Regions from separate parts of the Kocuria sp. CPCC 205261 genome, predicted to be linked through region 1. Evidence: riboswitches for the same ligand, from Rfam matches in the RefSeq annotation. Region 1 holds a riboswitch; each other region holds the start of a gene.
The links. A riboswitch is a leader RNA that binds a small molecule or an ion and turns the genes downstream of it on or off. The one in region 1 is predicted to bind thiamine pyrophosphate.

Region 1 (5,757 bases):
AGTCGAAGACCACACCGTTGTCCTCGGGGCCGATCAGCACCGCGTTGCCCGGGCGGGCGCCGATGCGGAACAGTTCGTCCTCGATCCCGAGTTTCGCGAAGCGGTCCGCGAGGTATCCCACGGCCTCGTCGTTGTTGAAATCGGTCTGCTGCACCCACCGTTCGGGCTTCACGCCGCGCACGTGGTACAGCGGCTCCCCCGCCCGGTCCTCGCGGGTGATCTCGAACTCCTTGCGGTCCTTCCCTCGACGACGTCGCACGGGTTCCGGGCGCAGCACGGTCTCCGCGCGGCGCTGCTCCTCCCGCTGTTCCTCCTGCTCGCGGGCACGGGAGACGAGCTCGGCCATCGCGAAGCCCAGTTCCCGCAGTCCGGCGTGCGAGGCCGTGGAGATCTCGAAGACCGGGTAGCCGCGTTCCTCGAGTTCGGGGCGGATGAACTCGGCCAGTTCCCGCGCCTCGGGCACGTCCACCTTGTTCAGGGCCACGAGTCGGGGACGCTCGGTCAGCGGGATCGTGGTGGGGTCGTCGTCGCGGATGGCCTCGGCGTAGTGGGACAGTTCCTGTTCGAGGGCGTCCAGGTCGCTCAGCGGATCCCGTCCGGGTTCGAGCGTGGCGCAGTCGATCACGTGCACGAGTGCGGCGCAGCGCTCCACGTGCCGCAGGAACTCGAGTCCCAACCCCTTGCCCTCCGAAGCACCCGGGATCAACCCCGGCACGTCCGCCACGGTGAAGCGGGTGTCACCCGCCTGGACCACACCCAGGTTGGGCACCAGGGTGGTGAACGGGTAGTCCGCGATCTTGGGGCGCGCGGCACTCATGGCCGCGATCAGGCTCGACTTGCCCGCGGAGGGGAAGCCCACCAGGGCGATGTCCGCGATGGACTTCAGTTCGAGCTCGACCTGGTGTTCCTCACCGGGCACACCGAGCAGAGCGAAGCCCGGGGCCTTGCGCTTAGGCGAGGACAGTGCGGCATTGCCCAGTCCGCCCTGGCCGCCACCGGCCAGCACGAACTCACTGCCCTCACCGAGCAGGTCCGCGAGCACGTTGCCCTGCCGGTCCTTGACCACGGTGCCGTCCGGGACGGACAGCACGAGGTCCTGGCCCTTGAAACCGTGGCGCATGTCCCCCTTGCCGGGCTCACCGTTGGGGGCCTTCTGGTGGGGTGCGTGGTGGAAACCCAACAGCGTGGTGGACTGACCGTCCACACGCAGGATCACCGAACCACCGTCGCCGCCGTTGCCGCCGTCCGGGCCGCCCAGGGGCTTGAACTTCTCGCGCTTGACGGACACGCAGCCGTGGCCGCCGTTACCGCCCGTGGCGTGCACGATCACTCGATCTACAAAACTAGCCACGCGGCTCCTCGGTGGTAGGGGTCACCTGCTGCGAGCGGGTCGACCGGGGTTTTCTGAAAAGACTAGAGGGTGAGCGCGTGAAGCGCCCACCCTCTAGTGGTCGCCGCCACGGGGTCGTGGCGGCGGGTGGACCCAGGGGTCCGAATGAGAATTACTCGGCGGTCTGAATGTTGACCACGCGGCGACCGCGGCGGGTGCCGAATTCGACGGCGCCAGCGGCCAGGGCGAACAAGGTGTCGTCCTTGCCGCGGCCCACGTTCACGCCCGGGTGGAAGTGCGTGCCGCGCTGGCGGACGATGATCTCGCCGGCGTTAACGGACTGGCCGCCGAAGCGCTTCACACCCAAGTACTGGGCGTTGGAGTCACGGCCGTTGCGAGTGGAGCTCGCACCCTTCTTGTGTGCCATGGTGTGTGCCTACCTTCGTTGGAAACGTATGTGGGGAGCCGGATACTCAGGCGTCGATGCCGGTGACCTTGACGGTGGTCAGTTCGGCGCGGAAGCCCTGACGCTTCTTGTAACCGGTCTTGTTCTTGTACTTCATGATCGAGATCTTGGGACCGCGCAGGTCCTCGACGATCTCGGCGGTGACCTTGACGTTCGCCAGGGTCTTGGAGTCGGAGGTGACCTTGTCCCCATCGACCAGCAGCAGCGCAGGAAGCTCTACGGTGCTGCCTGCCTCGCCGGCGACGCGGTCAAGGGTCACGAGGTCTCCGATGGAAACCTTCTCCTGGCGGCCGCCTGCGCGGACAATCGCGTACACCACTTGGGAACTCACTTCTCTCGACATCTATGGACTACGTGTGTGGGTCGGGCGTACTCCTGGAGGACTGCGAATGTCGAGACATCACGCCGCGGTGATCCATGACCGACCGCATTCTCCGCGTGGCTATCGCATCGATTCAGGATGTTCGCCCGAGTGTGCCGCAACCTGGTGCGTGAACTGGATATGACACACACCGGCGCTCGGCACCGACACCCCAGCCTACCCGATCACCCGAAGTCATGCCAGTTGCGCCGCGGCGCGCCGCTCGCCCTCCGGCGACGTCGCCGGGGTCGTCTGCGCGAAGAAGGCCAGCTCGAGCGCGCACGCCCGGTGGAACGCGCGGCGCATGTGCTCCCGGGTGGCCGGGTCCGCGTGGGCGGCCTCCCGGTCCACGATCTCGCGCACCGACTCGGTCGCGGTCTGGAAGTCCGGATCGTCGTACGTGCTGAGCCAGTCGGCGAACGGGTGCTGCGGTCCCGCGACGCGGGCACGACGGGTGAGCTCCGCACCCACGTGGGCGTAGAGCCAGTAGCACGGCAGGATCGCGGCGGAGCCCACCGCGAAGCCGTCCTGACCCGTGCGCGCCAGCAGGAAGTCCGCGTAACTGCTCGTGACGTCACTCGGCGGCATGGGCTCCCGGTCCCCGAGCCGGGCGCGATGCAGCGCGGACTCGACCGAGACCACGGAGGCCGACGCCGCGGCGAAGTGTTCGCGCGCACGCTCGTCCGGGGCGGAGGCCGCGAGCAGGGCCAGCGCCCGGGAGTAGTACTGCAGATATTGCATGTCCTGGTCCAGGTACAGCTCGAACTCGCCCGGGTCCAGGGTGCCGTCCCCGAGGCCCCGGATGAACGCCAGGGCGGCAATGCGTTCACGCACCGGGGCGCTCTCCTCCCACAGTTCATCGGTGAACCGGGGGCCCTCGGATTCCGCGGCGGCCGTCATCACGAACGCCGGATCCGTGACGAGGTGCTGGACGTGGTGCATGTGGTGCACGGGACCGTTGCCGTGACCCACGTGCAACTCGTCCGCGCCGCGCAGTGCACCGCGCAACCATGTGCGGGCCGTGCGGATCGCCTCGGGCCAGTCCCCGGTCCGCGCCACGACCGTGGCCACCGCGGAGGACAGCGAGCACCCGGTGCCGTGGGTGTTACGCGTGTGCACCCTGCGACCCTCGAACAACGCGGCGGGTTCGTCCTGACCGGGGAGCAACAGGGCGTCCGGGGTCGTGTCCCCGGCCAAGTGGCCACCCTTCACGAGGACCCGGGTATGGAACGCCGCCGCGACCGCGCGTCCCTGCTCGAGCGCCTCGTCCCAGGTCGCGGCCACGGGGCGCTCGGCCAGCACCGCGAGTTCCGGGAGGTTGGGGGTGATCAGATTCGCGTGGGGCAGCAGCTCCCGCAGGGCCCGTTCGGCGTCCGGACGCAGCAATCGCCCACCGGCCGTGGCGACCATGACGGGGTCGATCACGACCACGGGTGCGCGCCCCACCATGAGCCAGTCCCGGACCGTGTCGATGACCTCCACGGAGCCGAGCATCCCCACCTTGATCGCATCCAGGGTGACGTCCCCGGCGACCGCATCCAGCTGGTCCCGCAGGACCTGGACGGGTGGGGTGTGTACGCTCACGACGCCCCGGGTGTTCTGGGCGACCACTGCGGTGATCACACTCAGCCCGTACCCGCCCAGTGCGGCGATGGATTTCAGGTCCGCGGCGTGACCCGCCCCGCCCGTGGGATCGGTTCCGGCAATCGAGAGGACGCGGGGTATGGCGGTAGAAGGCGTGGTGTCCACGACAATCCCTTCGCTAGTACGAGCTAGATCAGGTTCGACGGGTGTGTTCTCAGCCGCAGTGCGCAGCACCCCGTGTGTGTGTCCCCGATCATGCCACAGGGGCACCCGGAATCCCGGGTGCCCCTGCGGTGCTCGCGTGGCGACGGATCCAGCCGCCGGTCACTCAGTCCTGCTTGCCGGTCATCGTGATGTCCTGAGCCTTGATGCCCACACCCACGATGGTGGGCTGGTCACCGGACGCCGCGGGGGCCACGGCCCCGGCCTCCGCGGTGAAACGGCTGACCTGCCGTTCCTGCGTGTACTCGTGGGTCTCCACGCTCGCGGTTCCGGGCGCGGCCGCCGGCGCCACGGCACGCCGCGACCCACGACGCCGTCGGGCCGGAGCCGCCGGCGCCTCCGCCGGCCGGTTCCCGCCAGCGGACGACGCTGCCCCGGAAGTCTGCTGCTGCGCGGCACTCGTCTGCCCTGCACTGGATTGCGCAGTCCCGGAGTTCGACGGCGCGTGTCCGGCGGCCGACCGCTTCGACACCGCCTCCCGCGGCTGGGACGCGGCGTCCGCATCCTGAACGGCACCCTCGGTCGAGGTTTCGTCCTCGCCCGCATCCGTGAACGCGGCGCTCAGCGAATCCAGGGACAGGGCCTCCTGGGTGCCCTCGCTCCCCCGCTGCTCAGACTGCCCGTGGGGCAGTTCGATGACCTCGCCGTGAATCGTGAGGCTCGCGGACGAGTCCCCACCGGAACGGTCCTCGGACCGGGAATCCCCGCGCGAGTCGTTCCCGGAACCGTCCCGGCCGGAACCGTCGTTCTGCACGGCGTTGTCCTCGCCCTGCTGACCGCGACCGCGGCTGCGCTTGCCGCGGCGCTTGCGGCGACGGCGCCCGCCCTCGGACTCCCCGTGGGAGTTCTCGGACGCGTGCTCCCCGCCCTGCTGACCGCGGGAGGTCTGCTGCTCCTGGGAACCGGTGTCCTCGGCCTGCCCGCCCCCGGACTGCGGTGCGGTGCCCTGGGAAGCATTCCGTGCGGCGTCGTCGGACTCGTCGTGGGAGGAGGCCGCGGCGATGTTCGCCAACGCCGTGCGGGTGGCCTCCACGCGCGCCTGGTCCGGCTCGTCCGAACCGTGGTGCTGGTTGCCGTTCCTGGGCTTGTCCTGCGCACCGTTGTGCTGCTTGTTGCGCGAACGCTTACGCTCGTGTCGAGTGCCGCGCTGGTCGGAGGGAGCCGCGCCGGAGCGGCCCTTCAAGGGGTGGTCGTGGACCACGACGCCGCGGCCCGCGCATTCCTCGCACGGCTCGGAGAAGACCTCGAGCAACCCCGTACCCATGCGCTTGCGCGTCATCTGCACGAGACCCAGGGAGGTCACCTCGGCCACCTGGTGCTTCGTGCGGTCCCGGCCCAGGCACTCCACGAGCCGGCGCAGTACGAGATCGCGGTTGGACTCCAGAACCATGTCGATGAAGTCCACCACGATGATCCCGCCGATATCCCGCAACCGCAGTTGCCGCACGATCTCCTCGGCGGCTTCGAGGTTGTTCTTGGTCACGGTCTCCTCGAGGTTGCCCCCGGAGCCCGTGAACTTGCCGGTGTTGACGTCCACCACGGTCATGGCCTCGGTGCGGTCGATCACGAGCGATCCGCCGGAGGGCAGGAAGACCTTGCGCTCGAGGGCCTTCTGGATCTGCTCCTCCACGCGCATGTGCTCGAAGAGGTCGTCATCGCCGGTCCAGCGCTCGAGGCGGTCCAGCAGGTCGGGCGCCACGTAGGTCACGTAAGCCTCGATGTTGTCCCACGCCTGCTCGCCCTGGACCACCATGGCGGTGAAATCCTCGTTGAAGACGTCCCGCACGGTCTTGA
Region 2 (5,757 bases), on a different contig from region 1:
CTGTGGGGTGGTGGATGAAGGCGCGGGCCAGTCCCCGCGGGGCGCGTCGGCGGTGTCGATGCGCCCCGCCATGGGCGAGGACGCCACGGCGTGCGTGCGCCGCGCGATCCGCCCCGCGCCGCGGGCCAGGTGCCCCGCGAGCACGGCGTGCTTCATGGCACTCGCCATGGCCACGGGATCCTGCGCGCGGGTCACGGCGGACGCGAGCAGGACGGCGTCGCACCCGAGTTCCATGGCCAGGGCCGCCTCGGACGCCGTGCCGATCCCGGCATCCAGCACCACGGGCACGGACGCGCGGGACGCGATGAGTTCGATGTTGTGCGGGTTGAGGATCCCCAGACCCGTGCCGATGGGAGCACCGAGGGGCATCACGGCCACGGCCCCGGCGTCCTCGAGTCGCAGCGCGAGCACGGGGTCGTCGGACGTGTACGCGAAGACCTTGAAACCGCGCCGAGCGAGTTTCTCGGTCGCGTCCAGCAGCTCCACACCGTCCGGGAGCAGGGTGTCCTCGTCCGCGATGATTTCGAGCTTGACCCAGTCCGTCTCCAGCGCCTCGCGCCCCAGTTCAGCGGTCAGCAGGGCGTCCCGCGCGGTGTAGCACCCCGCGGTGTTGGGCAGCACCCGGATGTCGTTGCGGCGCAGCAGCCCGTACAGGCTGTCCTGCGGTGTCCCGGTCGACGACGCCGCTGCGCCACCTCCCGCGCGACCGCTCGCCCGGTTCGCCGTGCCGGATGCTTGCGCGCCCGCTGGCGAGGCGGGGCCGGGCGCGAAGCGGCGCAGGGCCACCGTGGTCAGTTCCGTCCCGGAGGCCAGCAGGGCCCGTTCGAGCATTGCGAAATCGGTGAGGCCCCCGGTACCCATGATCAGCCGGGACGAGAGCTCCACCCCGGCCACGGTCAGGGGGGTTCCGTGCGTGGTCATGTTCAGCCTCCCTGCACCGCGGTGACGATCTCGACGGATTGACCCGCTTCCACGGGGGTCGTGGCCCACAGGGAGCGGGGGATTACGGCGTCGTCCACCGCCACGGCGATCCCCAGGGGATGACCGTCCGCGGCGGTGCCCTCGGGTGTGATCTCGCGGCCCGTGAGGTCGACGACGGCGCTCGCGACCGTCAACCCCGGGGTCACCGTCACGGGGGAGCCGTTCACGACGGCCGTGGAGGAATTGTCTGTGGGCTCGGGCGCGATCATTCGAGTCCTCCATGCATCTGGGGATAGCTCTCGGGTGTGGTGAACGGGGCCTCGGGGGCGGGGTTCGAGTGCCGGGCCGGGTCGGTGTCGGCGAGGAACGCGGCGTCGGACTCGTGGTCCGCGAGCGGGTCCAGGACGCCGGTCACGAGCTCCGCCGCGAGCCGGGACGCCACGGGGGTCAGCAGAATGCCGTGACGGAAGTGACCCGTGCTGATCACGAGCCCGGCCACCGAGGTCTTCCCCACGTACGGCAGGTCGTCGGAGGTTCCCGGGCGGGCGCGGGCCATCATCTCCAGGACGTCGCAGTCGTCGATCGCGGGGACCACGGTGCGCGCGTCCCGCAGCAGTTGGTGCACGCCACCGGCGAGCACGGATTCGCGCCCGTCCTCACGGCTCGTGGCGCCCAGCACCAGGGTGCGGTCCTCGCGGGGGACCATGTACACGGGCCGACCCAGGACCTGGGCGCGCACCGTGCGCGTGAGCAAATGCGATTCCCCGGGGGCCAGGGCGGTCTCGGGAACCCGCAACCGCAGGATGTCCCCGAACACCGGGCGCAATCGGAGGTCGAGTCCCTCGGGCAGCCCGCCCATGGTGTTGGCGGTCAGCCCGGTGGCCACGACCACGGCGTCCGCGGGGATCACCTCACCGGAGTCCACCTGCACGCCCGTGGCCTGCCGGGGTTCCCTGCGGGACGTCAGCACGGTGTCCACGCGGGAGGTCAGCCACTGCGCCGGTCCGGCGTCGGGGACGTCCCCGATGGTGGTCAGGTGCGGGCAGTTCAGGGTCTCCACCAGGGCGGCCGCGAGCATCCGGGGGTCCACCTGGCGGTCGGAGACGATGCGCACCGCGCCGCTCAACCGCGGTGCGAGGGCCGGTTCCAGGTGCCGGGCCTCGCGCGTGGAGATCTCCTGCACGTCCATCCCGGAGGCGATCTGGTGGGAGGCGAGGTCGGAGAGGGACCGGGCGTCCGCGGCGTCGGCGGCCACCACGAGCGTCTCCTCGGTGCGGTAACCCGTGGGCAGGCCCGTGGCCGCGGTGACGCGCTCCACGAAATCCGGGTACTCCGCGGCGGAGGCGCGCATGAGGGGGTAGAGGCGCTCCTGGCCGTACTGGGTCTCGGCGATCGGTGCGAGCATGCCCGCGGCCGCGCGGGTGGCGCCCCACGCCGGGCGGGGATCGACGACGGTCACGGCGGCCCCGCGGCGTCGTAGTTCGAAGGCCGTGGCCAGGCCCACGAGACCAGCTCCGGCCACGACCACGTGGTCACCGAGGTGCTCGGGCATTGTTCCTCCCTCCGGCGGCATGATCCGCATCAGGTGATCCGGTCGGCGGCTCACGCCCTCTCAGCCCGCTGCGGTGGTTGTTGCCAACGTGTGCGGACTCCCGTGGAGTTCGTCGAACGGCGACGAACGGCCCTGCCAGTCTAATCACCCCTAGCTGTGGAACGCAGGGGGACTTCGCGGCGGGCTGATCGGGCGAGGTGTCCGCGGGCGCGCGGTTCGTGCCACGATGGCCGCATGGGACACACGAGCCAGACGGGTACCGGGCGCCGCGCCGCCCTTGAGAACGCGCGACTGTACGTGTGCGTCACGGCGCGCCACGAGCGCGGTGACCTGCGCGAATTTCTGCACGCCGCGTACGAGGGCGGGGTGGACATCATCCAGTTGCGGGACAAATCCCTCGAGGCTGCCGCGGAGATTGAGGCCATCGAGGTGCTCGCCGACGTCGCCCGTGAGCACGGCGCACTCTTCGCCGTCAACGACCGCGCGGACGTCGCGCTGCTCACCGGCGCGGACGTGTTCCACGTGGGCCAGGGCGATCTCACCACCGCGCAGGCTCGGCGGGTCCTGGGGGACGACGTGGTGATCGGGCGGTCCTGTCACTCCCCGGCCCAGGTGGACGCCGCCGTGGCCGACGCCGGGCTCGACTACTTCTGCACCGGGCCCGTGTGGGAGACCCCCACCAAGCCGGGTCGCGCGGCCGTGGGGCTCGAGCTGCCGCGCTACGCCGCTCAGCACGCGGGGGACAAGCCCTTCTTCGCGATCGGCGGGGTCGACACCGCGCGGTTGCCGTCCGTGCTCGACACGGGTGCCTCGCGCATCGTGGTCGTGCGGGCCGTGACCGATGCGCAGGACGTCACCGCGGCGGCGCGGGCGCTGCGGGACACGCTGCCCGGGTGAGACTCGATCTTTGAACGCGGTGGAGCGGCGGCGCCGCGGTGGGATGGCACCGCTCGGGTGGCGACGTGTTCGGTGGGGTGGTGCGCGTCGGGGCGGAGTCATGGAGTCATGGCGCCGCAGTGTCTTGCCGTCGCGCGGGTGGCACGGCTCGCTCGGTACGCGGAGCGGAACCGTTACGGGGTCCCGCACTGCCCGGGGTGCTGCTGGCACCACGGGGTGACACCGGGGAACTTCCCCCGGTGATCGGCCACCCACCGGTACACGCGGTCCTGGACCCACCGCACGGGCGGTAACCGGTAGAACGGCTCGAACACCCGGATGCCCAGGGCGGTGTCCAGGGTCACGGCCACCGCGTGCGCCCCCGAGGATCGCTCACCGGAACGGGATAGGACGGCCCACACCGACGCGTTGCCCTCCGCATTCGTCAGTCCGAACCGCTCCAGTACGCCGGGGACCTGGTAGGCGTGCAGGGCGATCCGGTCATGGCGGTCCAGTGTCCGGGCCCATCCCACGCAGCGCGTGCAGAACCCGCAGTTGCCGTCGAAGACCAGGTGCAGGGACGCGCCCTGCTCGGTGCCCGGGGGGTTCACAGCAGCACCGTCCCGTCGATGCACGCGGTGCAGTGTCCGCCCACGAACACGTGGTCCCCGTCCGACGTCACGGTCACGAGGCCGCTGCGTCCCATGCGGGTGCCCTGTCGGGCGATGTAGTTCGCGGGCGCCCGGTCCGTACGGATGAGCCACTGGGCCAGGCTCGCGTTGAGGCTTCCCGTGACGGGGTCCTCGTACCCGCCGGTCCCACCCACGAAGGCGCGGACCTCGAACTGGTGCGGGCTGCTCTGCGGGTGGGGACCCACCACGCCGATCTTGGCGCCGTGGAGAGCGGGAAGGTCGGGCTCGATCGCCAGGACGTCCTCGGCGCCGGCCAGAAGCAGCGCAGCCCAGCCGGGGCCGTTGTCGACCCACTGATGGGCGACGACCTGCTCGTCCCGCAGGCCCAGGGCCGCGGTTACGCCCCCGAGCAATTCCGGGCCCAGGTCTCCCGTGCGGTCGGTGGGTGGGGCCTCGAAGGTCAGTGCGCCGTCGTCGGAGGGGCGGATCCGCACGAGGCCCGCGGCGCATTCCTGGACGATGACGTCCTTGGCACGCGCGGTGTTGCCCGCGGTGAGCCATGCGTGGGCCGAGCCCAGGGTGGGGTGACCGGCGAACGGCAGTTCACGGTCCGGGGTCCAGATGCGCAGCCGGTAGTCGGCGTCCGGGTCCGTGGGTGGGAGCACGAACGTGGTCTCGGACAGGTTGGTCCAGCGCGCGAAGCGGGCCATGGCGTCGTCGGTGAGATCGGTGCCATCCAGGATGACCGCCACCGGGTTGCCCAGATAGGGCTCCCGGGAGAAGACGTCGACCTGGGTGAACGGGCGCGGACGAGGTATTGGGCTCATGGGGTGATTCCATCACGATGCGCCGACGGGGTGTCACCTCGCGCCCGGGCCTCACACGGCGCGGCCAGAGACAACATGTCCGGCGCACACGCGTGCCGGACGGGCGTCCGGCACGCGATGCCCCGCACCCCCGGTGGGCTCACCCCCGCCGCAGCACCACCCCGCGGCGGGGCTGCAGCACCAGGTGGGACCCCGCCGCCCGACCCCGGACGTCGACCATGCCGCGCGGCACCCGGACGCGGCGGCGTCGTCGGCGGTCGGCGTTGAAGTTCACCGCGGCCCAGCCGTGCGTGAACTCGCGCCACCACGTGTGACCGCGGCGCACGGGGTCCTGCACCGGCGCGCCGAGATCCCAATCGAGCTGCGCGGTGTGCTGGGTGCGGCTGTAGTCGTCGTGCGCCGTGGCCGCGTACGCGCCGCGGCCCGCCCCGAAGATCCAGAACGCGGCCAGACCGTACTCGACATTGGGGTGGTCGTCGTCGCCGTCCGTGGGCACCCGCAGGATGCTGATGCCCGGCCCGTCCGCCTGGGGCAGCTGCGCCTCGGTGGTCTCCGGGTCGAACAGGTCCACCGGGCTGAAACCCAGCCACACCTCCTCGAATCCGCCGCCGTAGGCCGCGTGGCTCGCCCAGCGGCCGGGCTCGCGCCGCGATTCCGCGATGTTCGGGACCAGGATCTTACCGACCTCGTTCAGAGCCGTGCCCGCGGCATGCACCAATTCGCCCGCGCCGTCGCGGAAATCCGCCATCGTCCGGGCATGACGGATGGGCAGGTCCAGGCCGTAGTAGTCGTCGAACACGTCGTTGTCCGCCATCACGCCGTCGAACGGCGAATCCCGCAGCTCGGCCACGACGTTGCGCACCCAGCGCTCGCGGTACTCGGGCGACCACACGGTCATCTGCCAGTGTCCGCCGTAGCGGGCCCACTCGATGCGTTCACCGTCCAGGCG
Region 3 (5,757 bases), on a different contig from region 1:
GTGAAGCTGCGGCAGAACAACGACCTGCTCATGACGGCCGTGGGTCACACCATGGCGCTGATCCCGGGCTCGCTCGTGGTGGAGGTGGATCGCGGCAACGGGATCCTGTACTTCCACGTGCTGGACGTCTCCACGCCGGAGGAAGCGGAGTCGTTCCGGGAGTCCGCGCTTAATATCGAGGCGGCGTGGATCAAGATCATGGGCTCCAAGGAGGACCTCGCGACACTGGAGGCCTCGGGTGGCGCGGGCGGCGCGGACGCCTCCGGCGCCGTCGCGTCGCCGACCACCAAGATGAACAAGGCCCTGGACGGCCGTGGGGAGGAGCGGCCATGACCATGTTTGACGTCGCCGTGTGGGTGTGCGGTGCGATTCTCACCGTGGCGGCCGCGGGCACGATCTACCGGCTGGCCAAGGGCCCGTCCCTGTTGGACCGGGTGATCGCCACGGACGTGTTGCTCGCGATCGTGGGTGCGGGTCTCGCCATCGAGATGGTGTACAACCACCACTCCAGCAACATCATCCTGCTCGTGATCATCTCCCTGGTGGGCTTCCTGGGGTCTGTGACGGTCGCGCGCAATGTGGGGTTGGAGCGCTCATGAACTGGCACACCGTCCTGGACGTCATCGCGCTGCTGTGCCTCGTGGGGGGGTCCCTCATGTCCCTGGCCGCGGCGGTGGGTTTGGTGCGCTTCCCCGATCTGCTCTCGCGCATGCACGCCGGCACCAAACCCCAGGTCCTGGGGTTGCTCCTGCTGCTCACGGCCGTGGCGATCGAGAGCGGCAATCCCGGCATGATCCCGCTGATGATCCTCGCGTGGCTGTTCCAGCTGCTCACGGTGCCCGTGTCCGCGCACATGGTGGGCCGCGCCGCCTACCGCTCCAAGCACCTGAACCAGAAGAACCTCGTGGAGGACGAGCTGCGCGAGGTCGTCGCTCGCGCCGGCGAGGAAGAATCTCGCTGAGGACGTAATTCTCGGTGGGACCGGGTTCCTTCCGCCCCGTCGCGCCCGGCGCTTCGTATGCTGGGCAACGAGCACGACGTCGTCGGCCGCCCGGTGCCGCCGGCACCCACAAGACAAGGAGAACCTCATGAACAAGGTAATGGACATTTTCGGCACGGTGGCGTCCCTGGGTGGTGTGGCCCTGGCCAACAAGGGTCTGTCCGCGGTGTGGAAGCAGGTCACCGGCAACGAGCCCCCCGCCAAGAACCCGGACCCGGACGAGGCCTGGACCGACATCATCATCTGGGCCGTGATCACCGGTGTTGTGGGCACCGTCATCAAGGTGGGGATCTCCCGCCAGGTGGCCAAGTTCGAGTCCAAGGACTCCGATCCCTCCCGCAGCTCCCAGAGCGAGATCTGAGCCGGCGGGTCCCGCGCCCCCCTGTACGGGTGGGCCGGGGCCGCGTAGGACGCACGTACGACGGCGGGTGGCCGGGCACGAGAGATGCCCGGCCACCCGCCGTCGTGGTCTAGACTGGCGTCTCAACGACAGGGGAGCGCCACCGCGGCGCTGAGAGTGCGCGTGAGCGCAGACCCTCGAACCTGATCCGGCTCGTACCGGCGCTAGGGAGTCGAGTATCTCAAGGACCCGCTCGCAACGGCGGGTGGTGTTCTTCCCCTCCTGGGATCTTCAGGAGGATTCAGCATGACGCAGGTCGGTAACACCCCCACCCGTACACCGCGCGCAAGCGGCTACCGCAGCTCGTCGTGGCGGGTCGTGGACATCGTGGTCACCGCCGTATTGGCCGCGGTGTGCGCCGTGATCTTCTGGATGTGGTCCAACCTCCTGTACCCGGCGGTCTCGGCGGGCACGGTGGCCTACCCGCCGTCCGCGGGGCTCATCGCGGGGGGCTGGCTCGTGGCGGGTACCCTGGGCGCCCTGATCATCCGCAAACCGGGCGCGGCTCTGTTCTGCGAGTTGCTCGCGGCCGTGATCGAGGGCTTCCTGGGAACGCATTTCGGGTGGCTCGTGGTGCTCTCCGGTCTGGTGCAGGGCCTCGGTGTGGAGGTCGTGTTCCTCCTGACCCGTTACCGCCGGTTCGGTCCCGTGACCGCGGCGATCGGTGGGGCGGTATCCGGGCTGTTCCTGGGCGTGAGCGAGAACATCATGTACAACTTCGAGTGGGCTCTGGATCAGCAGGTCGTCTACGCGGCGCTGACCACGCTCTCCGGGGCCGTGATCGCAGGGTTGCTCATGTGGGCCGTGATGAGGGCCCTGCAGGCCACGGGTGTCCTCGGAGCACTGGCCTCCGGCGCCGTGCGCCGATGACCGCGGAACCGACCGTGCAACTCACGGGCGCGCGGGTGGTCCTGGAGGGGTTCGGATGGCATCACCCCGGCCGCGAGACGCCCAGTCTGGTGGACCTGGACCTGATCATCGAGCCCGGCGAACGTGTCCTGCTCCTGGGCCCGTCCGGGGCGGGCAAGTCCACGCTCCTGCAGGCGCTCGCCGGTGTGGACCAGGACCCTGACGGCCGCTCCGCATCGGGCGGGTTGAGCGTCGGGGGTGTCGACCCGCGCGACGCCCGCGGCGCGGTGGGCTTCATGCACCAGGACCCCGAGACGCAGGTGGTCCTGTCGCGCGTGGGGGACGACGTCGCGTTCGGCCTCGAGAACCTCGCCGTCCCCCGCGAGCGGATCTGGCCGCGTGTGCGGGAAGCGCTCGCGCGCACGGGTCTGGATCTCCCGCTCGACCACCCCACCACGGCGCTGTCCGGGGGGCAGAAACAACGTCTCGCGCTCGCCGGGACCCTGGCCATGTGCCCGCGGCTGCTGTTGCTGGACGAACCCACGGCGAGCGTGGACCACGAGGGGGCGCAGCAGCTGTGCCGCGCCGTGGCCGATGCGGTGCGCGAGGACGGGACCACCCTTGTGGTCGTGGAGCACAGGGTGGCCCTGTGGGAACCGGTCGTGGACCGTGTGATCGTGCTGGCCGACGACGGTCGGGTGGCCTTCGACGGCCCCGCGCAGCAGACCCTGCAGGACGCCCGGGACCTGCTGCAGCACCAGGGTACGTGGGTCCCCGGCTGGGTGCCGCGCACTCGCACTCCCGTGCATGCCTCGAATGGCATGGATCCCGCGGTACGGCAGACGGCTGCCTCCGCGGGGCCACACGGCATCACGCCGCCCGCTGTGCCTACGGAGAATGCGCCGGCCGCGTCGCCCATGAGGGCTTCGGATGTCGCGCAGTCTGCGCAGGATACGGGTGGTTTCACCACCGTGCCCGCCGCCGTCGCACCGGGCACCACCTTGTTGAGCGCACGCGATCTCGCCGTGTCCCGGAGCCAACCGGGACGGCGGGCGCTCGCGCGGCGGCGTCGTCGGGCGCTCGCCGCGTGGCGGCGCGGGGAAGCGTACCCGGAGCCGGACGTGCGCACGGGGGCGGCGCCGGCGGCCGAGAACATCACCGTGGACGTCCGCGCGGGGCACGCGCTGGCCGTCACAGGCGTCAACGGCGCCGGGAAGTCCACCCTCGCGCTGACCCTCGCCGGACTGCTGCTGCCCGTGCGCGGCACCGTGTGGGCCACGGACGCCCTCGCGACCGACGCGCCCGCTGATCCCTCCCTGTGGGACGGCGCGGAACTGGTCTCCCGCGTGGGCACCGTGTTCCAGCATCCCGAACACCAGTTCCTGCGCCCCACCGTGCGCGAGGAACTCGAGTTCGGTCCCCGGCAACGACGACGCCGCGTGGGCCGTCGCGATGCGCGCGTCACCGACGCGATGGCGGACGCGGACGACGCCCGGGTGGCCGAGCTGCTGCGACGGCTGCGCCTCGAGGAGCTCGCCGAGGCCAACCCGTTCACCCTGTCCGGCGGGCAGAAGCGGCGGCTGTCCGTGGGCACCGTCCTGGCGGCGTCCCCGCGCGTGCTGATCCTGGACGAACCCACGTTCGGTCAGGACGCCCGGACCTGGAAGGAGCTCGTGGACCTGTTGGTCGAGGAGCTGGACGGGGGCACGGCCGTGGTGGTCGTGACCCACGACCGGGATCTGGTCGCGGCCCTGGGTGCGCACGAGCTGAGGCTCGGCTCATGAGCACGGTCGCGAGCGTGCTGCCCGCCGTGGCCCGCGCGGGATTGCTCGCCCGGACGAATGCCGTGGTGAAACTGCTCGGGGCTCTCGTGATCACGGCGGTGCTCGTGGTCAGCGCGGACCCCGTGACGAGCGGCGTGGCGCTCGGGGGCCAACTGCTCCTGCTCGCTGCCGCCGGGATCGGTCCGTGGCGGCTGCTCACAACCCTATGGCCGATCGTGGTGGCCGCCCTGATCAGCGGGTGGGGGACCGCGGTGCTCTCCCCGGAGGGCGGTCCCGTCCTGCTACACCTGGGGTGGATCACGATCACCACGGGGTCGCTCGCGGCCGGTGGGGCGATCGCCCTGCGTGGTCTCGCGATCGCGCTGCCCGGGATCACCGTGCTGCTCACGACCGACCCCACGGACCTCGCGGACGGTCTCGCCCAAACCCTCAAGCTGCCGGCACGCTTCGTGCTCGCGGCGCTCGCAGCCCTGCGGCTCGTGGAGGTCATGGTCACCGAGTGGGGTGTGCTCGCGGCGGCCCGGCGCGCCCGCGGTGCGGGGGGAACGCGGGGCCCGTGGGCCGCTCTCACCGAGTTCGCCGGTCTCGCGTTCACATTGCTCGTGCAGTCCTTGCGCCGGGCCACGCGCCTGGCCATGACCATGGAGGCGCGCGGTTTCGGGGCGGGTCCGCGCACATGGGCGCGCGTGCCCCGTTTCGGCCGCGTGGACGTGGTCGTGGGGTGTGCCACCGTGCTCATCGCGGTCGCCGCAGTGACGCTGTCCCTGCTCACGGGGGCGCACCGCTTCATCTGGCAGTGATGCGCCCAAGGTGACGGGGGAGCACTCGCGCCCGGGCATGTCGAGATGGGACGGGCGGTGCGGGCGCGACCACCCGTGACGCGCTCAGCGCCCCGGGCGGCCCAGCAGGAAATCCGTGAGGGTGCGGGTGAGTTGGGGGTCCGAGGCCACGGGCCGCCCGTCCACGCTCGTCACTGGGACCGCGAGCCGCACCGAGGACGTGAGCCACACGGCGCTCGCTGCGAAGAGGTCCTCGGGGTACAGCGGTCCGTAGTCCACGGCCCAGCCGCGCTCGCGGGCGGCGTCGAAGATCCGGGCTTGCGAGGTCCCCTGCAGGACCCCGCGGGACGGTTCGGGCGTGAGCAGGGTGGGCGCAGCGCCGTCGTCGTGCCGTGCGCACACCACCGAGGACGTGGCGCCCTCCAGGATCCTGTGGTCCGTGGAGGTCATGAACACGGCGTCCTGCGCGCCGTGGGCGTGGGCGTAGCGCACCGCGGCCATGTTGACCGCGTAGGACAGGGTCTTGACCCCCGGGAGCAGCCACGGCAACCCGGTGTCCTCCGCGGGGTCGTGGCCGCGCTCGAGCAATACCACGGACACCCCCGTGCGCCGGGCGGCGAACGTCCGCTTGGGGACGGGCGCGACCGTGAGCCATGCCCACGGCTGATCACCGGGGACACCGCGGCTGATGCTCAACTTGACCGTGTGCTCCGCCCCGAGATCGGCCGAGGGGTCGCGGGCGCCGGGGCCGGCCGCCGCGAGTGCCGTCGTCAGGGCCTCGCGCCACGCATCCGCGGACGGTGCGGGCAATTGGGCGGTCCCCGCGGAATGCCCCAGCCTGACCAGGTGGGCGTCGAGCTTGTACGCGGTGCCGTCCAGGACGTGGAGGGTCTCGAAGACGCCGTCCCCGCGGGTGAGCCCCTGGTCCTCGAGGCTCACGTGGGC
Region 4 (5,757 bases), on a different contig from region 1:
ACGTCGGGTGAGTCGGTGTACGAGGACATGCTCGATGCCATCGACAACGCCCAGCACTCCATTCACATGGAGACGTTCATCTGGAAGAACGACGAGACGGGTCAGCGCTTCCTGGACGCGTTCAACCGGGCTGCGGATCGGGGCGTGGAGGTGTTCATCATCTACGACGGGTTCGCGAACCTCGTGATCCCGTCCTCCTTTTACGACTTCTCGGACCGGGTTCATGTGTACCGGATGCCGGTGGTGCGCCGCCCGTTCTGGAAGGGGCCCCTGCGGTTCTCGGGCTTCAGCCATTCCAAGATCCTGGTGGTGGACGACAACATCGGTTTCGTGGGGGGCTACAACTTCGGTTCTCTCTATTCCCGGCAGTGGCGGGACACGCATATCCGGGAGATCGGGCCTGCGGTATGGGGGTTACGCAGCTCCATCGCGAGCGTGTGGAACGAGGACCGGGACCCGGAACACGCCATCGACTGGGTGGCGCCCAAGAATTGGGACCCGGAGGTGCGGGTCTCCGCGAACCTGCCCATCCAGCTCGTGTACCCCATCCGCGAGATGTACATGAACGCGATCAACAGGGCGCAGCACCACATCTGGGTGAACACGCCCTACTTCATCCCCGACCAGCAGATCCTGGACTGCCTCCTGGACGCGGCCGTTCGCGGGGTGGATGTGCGGATCATGGTCCCCAAGGACTCCAACCACATCCTGGCGGACTGGGTGTCCCGCGGGTTCTACGGCCAGTTGTTGGAGGGTGGGGTCACCATCTTGCTGTACGCCGCCTGCATGATCCACGCCAAGACCGCCACGATCGACGGCGAGTGGTCCACCGTGGGCACCGCCAACATCGACCGGCTCTCCCTCTCGTTCAACTACGAGACCAACGTGGAGATCGTGGACCCGGATTTCGCGGCCGAGATGGAGAAGGTCTTCCTCGCCGACAGCGAGCACTGTGAGGAGCTGTCCTCGCCCCAATGGCGCGATCGCCACCCCATGGCACGGGTCGCCGAGACGATCCTGGTACCGCTGCGCCCGTTCCTCTGACCGGACCTTTCCGATCGGCGACGACGCCGCTGACGCCACCGACGATGCCGCCCCGCCCACCGTGCGGGGCGGCGTCGTCGTCCTGTGGCGGGGTTGCGCAGCGGGGCCTCAACCCCGCGTGAGGTGACCCCTCAGCGTGGTGGCGGTGTACGCGGTGCGGAACAGGCCGCGGCGCTGGAGTTCGGGGACCACGAGGTCCACGAAGTCGTCCAGGGAGTCCGGCTGGACGGGCGGCATGAGGTTGAAGCCGTCCGCGCCGGCGTTGTCGAACCATTCCTGCATGCGATCCGCGATGGACTCCGGGGTGCCCACCATCGTGCAGTGACCCCCGCCGGCGGCGAGGCGGCCGAGCAACTGGCGGACCGTGGGGCGCTCGGCCTCGATGATCCGCAGGATGGTGCTGTAGCGGCCCTGCGGACCGGTGAACTCCTCCAGGGGCGGCAGCGTGGGCACGGGCGCATCTAGGTCCCACTGCGCGCAGTCCTGCTCCACGAACGTGGAGAGCTGTGCGAGCGACTGCTCCACAGGGAGCAAACGGTCCACGCGGGCCTGCTTCTCGAGGGCCTCTTCGTGCGTGCGGCCCACGTACGTGACCAGACCGGGCATCACGATCACGGAACCGGGATCACGCCCGGCGCGGGCCACTTCGGCCTTCACCGCCGCGTAGTACTCCTGCGCGGCGGGCAGATCGTAGGCCACGGCGTAGATCCCCTCTGCAAAGTCGGCCGCGAGTGCCTTGCCGGGCCCGGAGGCACCCGCTTGGAAGAGGACCGGTTCCCCCTGCGGGGAGCGCGGGACCGTGAGGGGTCCGTCCACCAGGAAGTGGCGGCCCTCGTGGTCCAGGCGGTGCAGCTTGGAGGGGTCCGCCCACTGGCCCTCGGGGTCCGCGGTGACGGCGTCCTCGTCCCAGCTGGCCCACAGGGCGCGGGCCACCTCCACGAACTCGCGGGCGCGTTCGTAGCGCTCGTCCTTGGGCGGCATGGCCCGGTAGCCGTGGTTGCGGGCTTCCGCATCCCACATGGAGGTCACCACGTTCCACCCCGCTCGCCCGCCCGAGATGTGGTCCAAGGACGCGAGCATCCTGGCCGCGTGGAACGGGGTGAAGAACGTGGTGGACACCGTGCAACCAGGCCGACGCGCTCGGTGGCCCGCGCCATCGCGGACAGCGCTGTCAGGGGTTCCAGGCTCCAGCGGGGCCCGCCGGAGACGTCACCCACGCTGTGCCCGTCCGCGAAGAACACCGCGTCGAACAGACCGCGTTCGGCAGTCCGCGCGAGCTCCTCGTAGTAGGCGATGTCCGTGAGGCGGTGCACCGGGGAGCCCGGCGCGCGCCACGCGGCCTGGTGGTGGCCGGCCCCGTAGAGGAAGGCGTTGAGGCGCAGCGTCCGGGCGGGTGTCCCGGGCGGCTGGTTCACCTGGGCGGGACGGGTGGACGCCGCAGGGGCGGCGGACGGGGTCCGCGCGGTGTCGTGCGGGGCGGCCATGTCAGTCCATCACCAGTCCACCGTCGACCACGAGGTTCTGCCCGGTGACGCCGCGGGACCAGTCGGAGGCGAAGAAGAGGGCGGTGTCCGCGAACTCCTCCGGGGTGGTGACCCGACCCAGGGGCGTACCGGCGGCAATGGCGTCGAAGACTTCGGCCGGGGTAGCGGCACTCGCGTCCGTGGTGCGTAGCAGGCCACCGGAGATCATGTTCACGGTGATGCCCAGGGCCCCCAGGTCCTTGGCCGCCGTACGTGTGAGGGAGAGCAGGGCGGCCTTGGCTGCGGTGTAGTCGTGGTAGGGGACCACGGGGTTCTGGAAGAGATTGGTGCCGATGTTGATGATGCGCCCGTGTCCGGACCGGCGCATCCCCGGGACGACCGCCTGGATCACGTTGAGTCCGCCCACGACCGCGCCGGTGAACTGCTGGGAAAGATCCTCGGCGGCGAGGTTTTCGAGCGAGGGGCGGGCGTCCCCGTTGAAGCTGAAGTCCACCAGCGCGTTGTTCACGGCCACCGTGATGGGCGCGCCGAAATGGTCCTGGGCGAGTGCCACCATCTCCTGCACCTGCCCGGCATCGGTCACGTCCGCCCGAACGGCAATGACCTTGTCCTCACCGAGTTCGCGCACCAGTGAGCGGGCGCGGTCCTCGCTCGCGTGGTAGTTCACGACCACCCGGGCGCCTTCGCGGGCGAAGGCTCGGCTGAGGTGTTCACCCAGACCCCGGGCTCCTCCGGTGATCAGGACGATGGTGGTGTCGATCCGCATGCTCACTCCTGTGGCTCACGGCGAAGAACGCGGTGCGCCACCCGTGCGGTGCCACCGTGACATCCCTTCGCCAGTACTAACTGGACAGGTTCGACGGGTGTCATCTCAGCCATTGCCTCCAGGGCTCCCCGGCCCGGTGGGTCGTGGGAACGTGCAGCGGCACCCCGTGTCACTGGGCCCAGTCTAAGCACAGGGGTCCGGACCGGGGTCGCGCACGGCGCAGGCCGTCGGCGGGCATGGCCAATGCGGTTGTCCAGCGCAGTCAGGCCAGGGTCGTCCCCTTGGGTATCGCGCGGGCGGGGAGGATCAGCCCTCCCGCCACCACTCGTCCGCCGGGGTCACCGGGACCGTGCGCTTGTGGCGGGTGCGCAGGAACGTGCTTTCGATCTTGCGGGCCACCTCCTCGGGGACGTCCTTGCCCTCGAGGAAGTCATCGATGTCGTCGTAGCGCAGGCCCAGCTCGTCCTCGTCCGTGCGCCCGGGGTTCTCGTCCAGGAGGTCCGCGGTGGGGACCTTGCCCACGAGTTGCTCGGAGGCTCCCAGGTACGCGAGCACCTGGCGGTTCTGCCGTTTGTTCAGCCCGCCCAGGGGCAGGACGTCCGCGCCGCCGTCGCCGAACTTGGTGAAGAACCCGGTGACCGATTCCGCCGCGTGATCCGTGCCGATCACCAGCAGGTTGTGGTCCCCGCCCACCGCGTACTGCGCCGTCATACGCACGCGGGCCTTGGTGTTACCACGGGTGAAATCGGTGAGCTGCTCACCGGTCGCGGCACCGTAGGCGGACTCGAAACCGCGGACGGCCGGCGCGACGTCGTACGTGATGACCCGGTCCGGTTGAATGAATTCGAGCGCCGCCTGGGCGTCGGCCTCGTCGTGCTGGATCCCGTGAGGCAGTCGCATGGCCACGAACTCGGCCTTGATCTCGTCCTCGCGCAGTTTCTCGACCGCGAGCTGGGCCAGGCGCCCGGCCAGGGTGGAGTCCACGCCGCCGCTGATCCCCAGGACGAACCCCGCGGTGTGCGTGGCCTTGAGGTAGTCGCTCAGGAAGTCGACGCGGCGTTGGGCCTCCCGCTCCGGATCGATCTGCGGAGAGACGCCGAGCTCGGCAATGATCTGTGCTTGCAATTCACGCATGCGTCCATGCTAGTGGCCGGTTCCCGCGGGGACAGGGGCCTACCGCCGGCCCGTCCCGTGGCCCGGAGGACGGAGGACGGAGGCCGGCGCTGGGCCCCCACGCTCGGACCCGCCCCCCGGAGGACCTATGAGATGCTGATCACATGAACGAGAACTCCTACGAGACCATTGAAGTCCGCCGCGAGGGACGCGTGGGTGTCATCACCCTGAACCGTCCCAAGGCACTGAACGCGCTGAACGAACAGACCATGCGGGACGTGGTGGCCGCCGCGACCGAGCTGGACCGTGACTCGGGGATCGGCGCGCTGATCCTCGCAGGTTCGGAGAAGGCCTTCGCGGCCGGTGCTGACATCAAGGAGATGTCCGGCAAGTCCGCGTCCGATATGTACCACGAGGACTTCTTCGCGGGGTGGGACGCTTTCGCCCGGCTGCGCACCCCCAAGATCGCCGCGGTGGCCGGTTACGCGCTCGGCGGTGGGTGCGAGCTCGCGATGATGTGCGATCTGATCCTCGCCGCGGACACTGCAGTGTTCGGTCAGCCCGAGATCGCCCTGGGTGTGATCCCCGGGATGGGCGGCACCCAGCGCCTCACCCGCGCCGTGGGCAAGGCCAAGGCCATGGACATGATCCTCACCGGACGGCAGATGCGCGCCGAGGAAGCCGAGCGTTCCGGTCTGGTCTCCCGCGTGGTCGCAGCGGACGAGCTCATGGACACCGCCCTGGAGGTCGCCGGAAAGATCGCGGAGATGTCCAAGCCCGCGGCCCAGCACGCGGTCGAGACCGTCAATGCCGCGTACGAGTCCGGGTTGTGGGCCGGCGTCCAGCACGAGCGGCGGGTCTTCCACGGGCTGTTCTCCACCGCGGACCAGAAGGAGGGCATGTCCGCGTTCGCGGAGAAGCGTAAGGCGCGGTTCTCCCACGAATGAGCCCTGTAGGGGACGACGACGCCGCGCGGCCCGGTCCGCGCGGCGTCGTCGCGTGTCAGGTCAACACTACGCAAGTGCGGTTCAAACACGGCCGTGGTTCCGCAGATGCGGATAAACTCCTCCCATGACCCACCTCCGTATCTCCCAGGCCGCGACCTTCGTGGGCGTCAGCGATGACACCGTCCGGCGGTGGATCGAGCAGGGCACGCTCACCGGGCACAAGGATTCCGCGGGGTACGCCGTGGTGGACGGCGCCGAACTCGCGGCATACGCGCGCGACAACGCCGTGAGCCCTCAGGATCCCGCCGGGGTGAACAGTTCGGCGCGCAACCGCCTCGTGGGACTCGTGACCGCCGTGACCTCCGATCCCGTGATGTCCCAGGTGGAGCTGCAGTGCGGCCCG

Region 2: linked by a shared signal. The riboswitch ahead of thiO (glycine oxidase ThiO) and the one ahead of RF646_RS05155 (bifunctional hydroxymethylpyrimidine kinase/phosphomethylpyrimidine kinase) in region 1 are both predicted to bind thiamine pyrophosphate.
Region 3: linked by a shared signal. The riboswitch ahead of RF646_RS02610 (ECF transporter S component) and the one ahead of RF646_RS05155 (bifunctional hydroxymethylpyrimidine kinase/phosphomethylpyrimidine kinase) in region 1 are both predicted to bind thiamine pyrophosphate.
Region 4: linked by a shared signal. The riboswitch ahead of RF646_RS11030 (3-oxoacyl-ACP reductase) and the one ahead of RF646_RS05155 (bifunctional hydroxymethylpyrimidine kinase/phosphomethylpyrimidine kinase) in region 1 are both predicted to bind thiamine pyrophosphate.

What each region holds. Positions count from the first base shown of each region.
Region 1 is NZ_JAVKPU010000003.1:170,001-175,757, forward strand. Features, by position in the region: gene obgE (GTPase ObgE) at 1-1,351, opposite strand, end outside; gene rpmA (50S ribosomal protein L27) at 1,503-1,757, opposite strand; gene rplU (50S ribosomal protein L21) at 1,804-2,115, opposite strand; gene RF646_RS05155 (bifunctional hydroxymethylpyrimidine kinase/phosphomethylpyrimidine kinase) at 2,353-3,906, opposite strand; TPP riboswitch at 3,894-3,989, opposite strand; gene RF646_RS05160 (Rne/Rng family ribonuclease) at 4,070-5,757, opposite strand, start outside.
Region 2 is NZ_JAVKPU010000001.1:500,804-506,560, reverse strand. Features, by position in the region: gene RF646_RS02345 (thiazole synthase) at 1-921, opposite strand, end outside; gene thiS (sulfur carrier protein ThiS) at 924-1,190, opposite strand; gene thiO (glycine oxidase ThiO) at 1,187-2,473, opposite strand; TPP riboswitch at 2,463-2,587, opposite strand; gene thiE (thiamine phosphate synthase) at 2,708-3,370, shown strand; gene RF646_RS02325 (thiol-disulfide oxidoreductase DCC family protein) at 3,544-3,960, opposite strand; gene RF646_RS02320 (PhzF family phenazine biosynthesis protein) at 3,957-4,808, opposite strand; gene RF646_RS02315 (putative glycoside hydrolase) at 4,948-5,757, opposite strand, start outside.
Region 3 is NZ_JAVKPU010000001.1:559,391-565,147, reverse strand. Features, by position in the region: gene RF646_RS02630 (Na+/H+ antiporter subunit E) at 1-333, shown strand, start outside; gene RF646_RS02625 (monovalent cation/H+ antiporter complex subunit F) at 330-599, shown strand; gene mnhG (monovalent cation/H(+) antiporter subunit G) at 596-961, shown strand; gene RF646_RS02615 (DUF4235 domain-containing protein) at 1,089-1,361, shown strand; TPP riboswitch at 1,482-1,588, shown strand; gene RF646_RS02610 (ECF transporter S component) at 1,647-2,270, shown strand; gene RF646_RS02605 (ABC transporter ATP-binding protein) at 2,267-4,033, shown strand; gene RF646_RS02600 (energy-coupling factor transporter transmembrane protein EcfT) at 4,030-4,833, shown strand; gene RF646_RS02595 (aminotransferase class IV) at 4,918-5,757, opposite strand, start outside.
Region 4 is NZ_JAVKPU010000011.1:45,005-50,761, forward strand. Features, by position in the region: gene RF646_RS11020 (phosphatidylserine/phosphatidylglycerophosphate/cardiolipin synthase family protein) at 1-1,044, shown strand, start outside; partial or broken gene RF646_RS11025 (LLM class flavin-dependent oxidoreductase) at 1,153-2,459, opposite strand; gene RF646_RS11030 (3-oxoacyl-ACP reductase) at 2,530-3,294, opposite strand; TPP riboswitch at 3,340-3,471, opposite strand; gene nadE (ammonia-dependent NAD(+) synthetase) at 3,601-4,428, opposite strand; gene RF646_RS11040 (enoyl-CoA hydratase) at 4,572-5,354, shown strand; gene RF646_RS11045 (molybdopterin-binding protein) at 5,479-5,757, shown strand, end outside.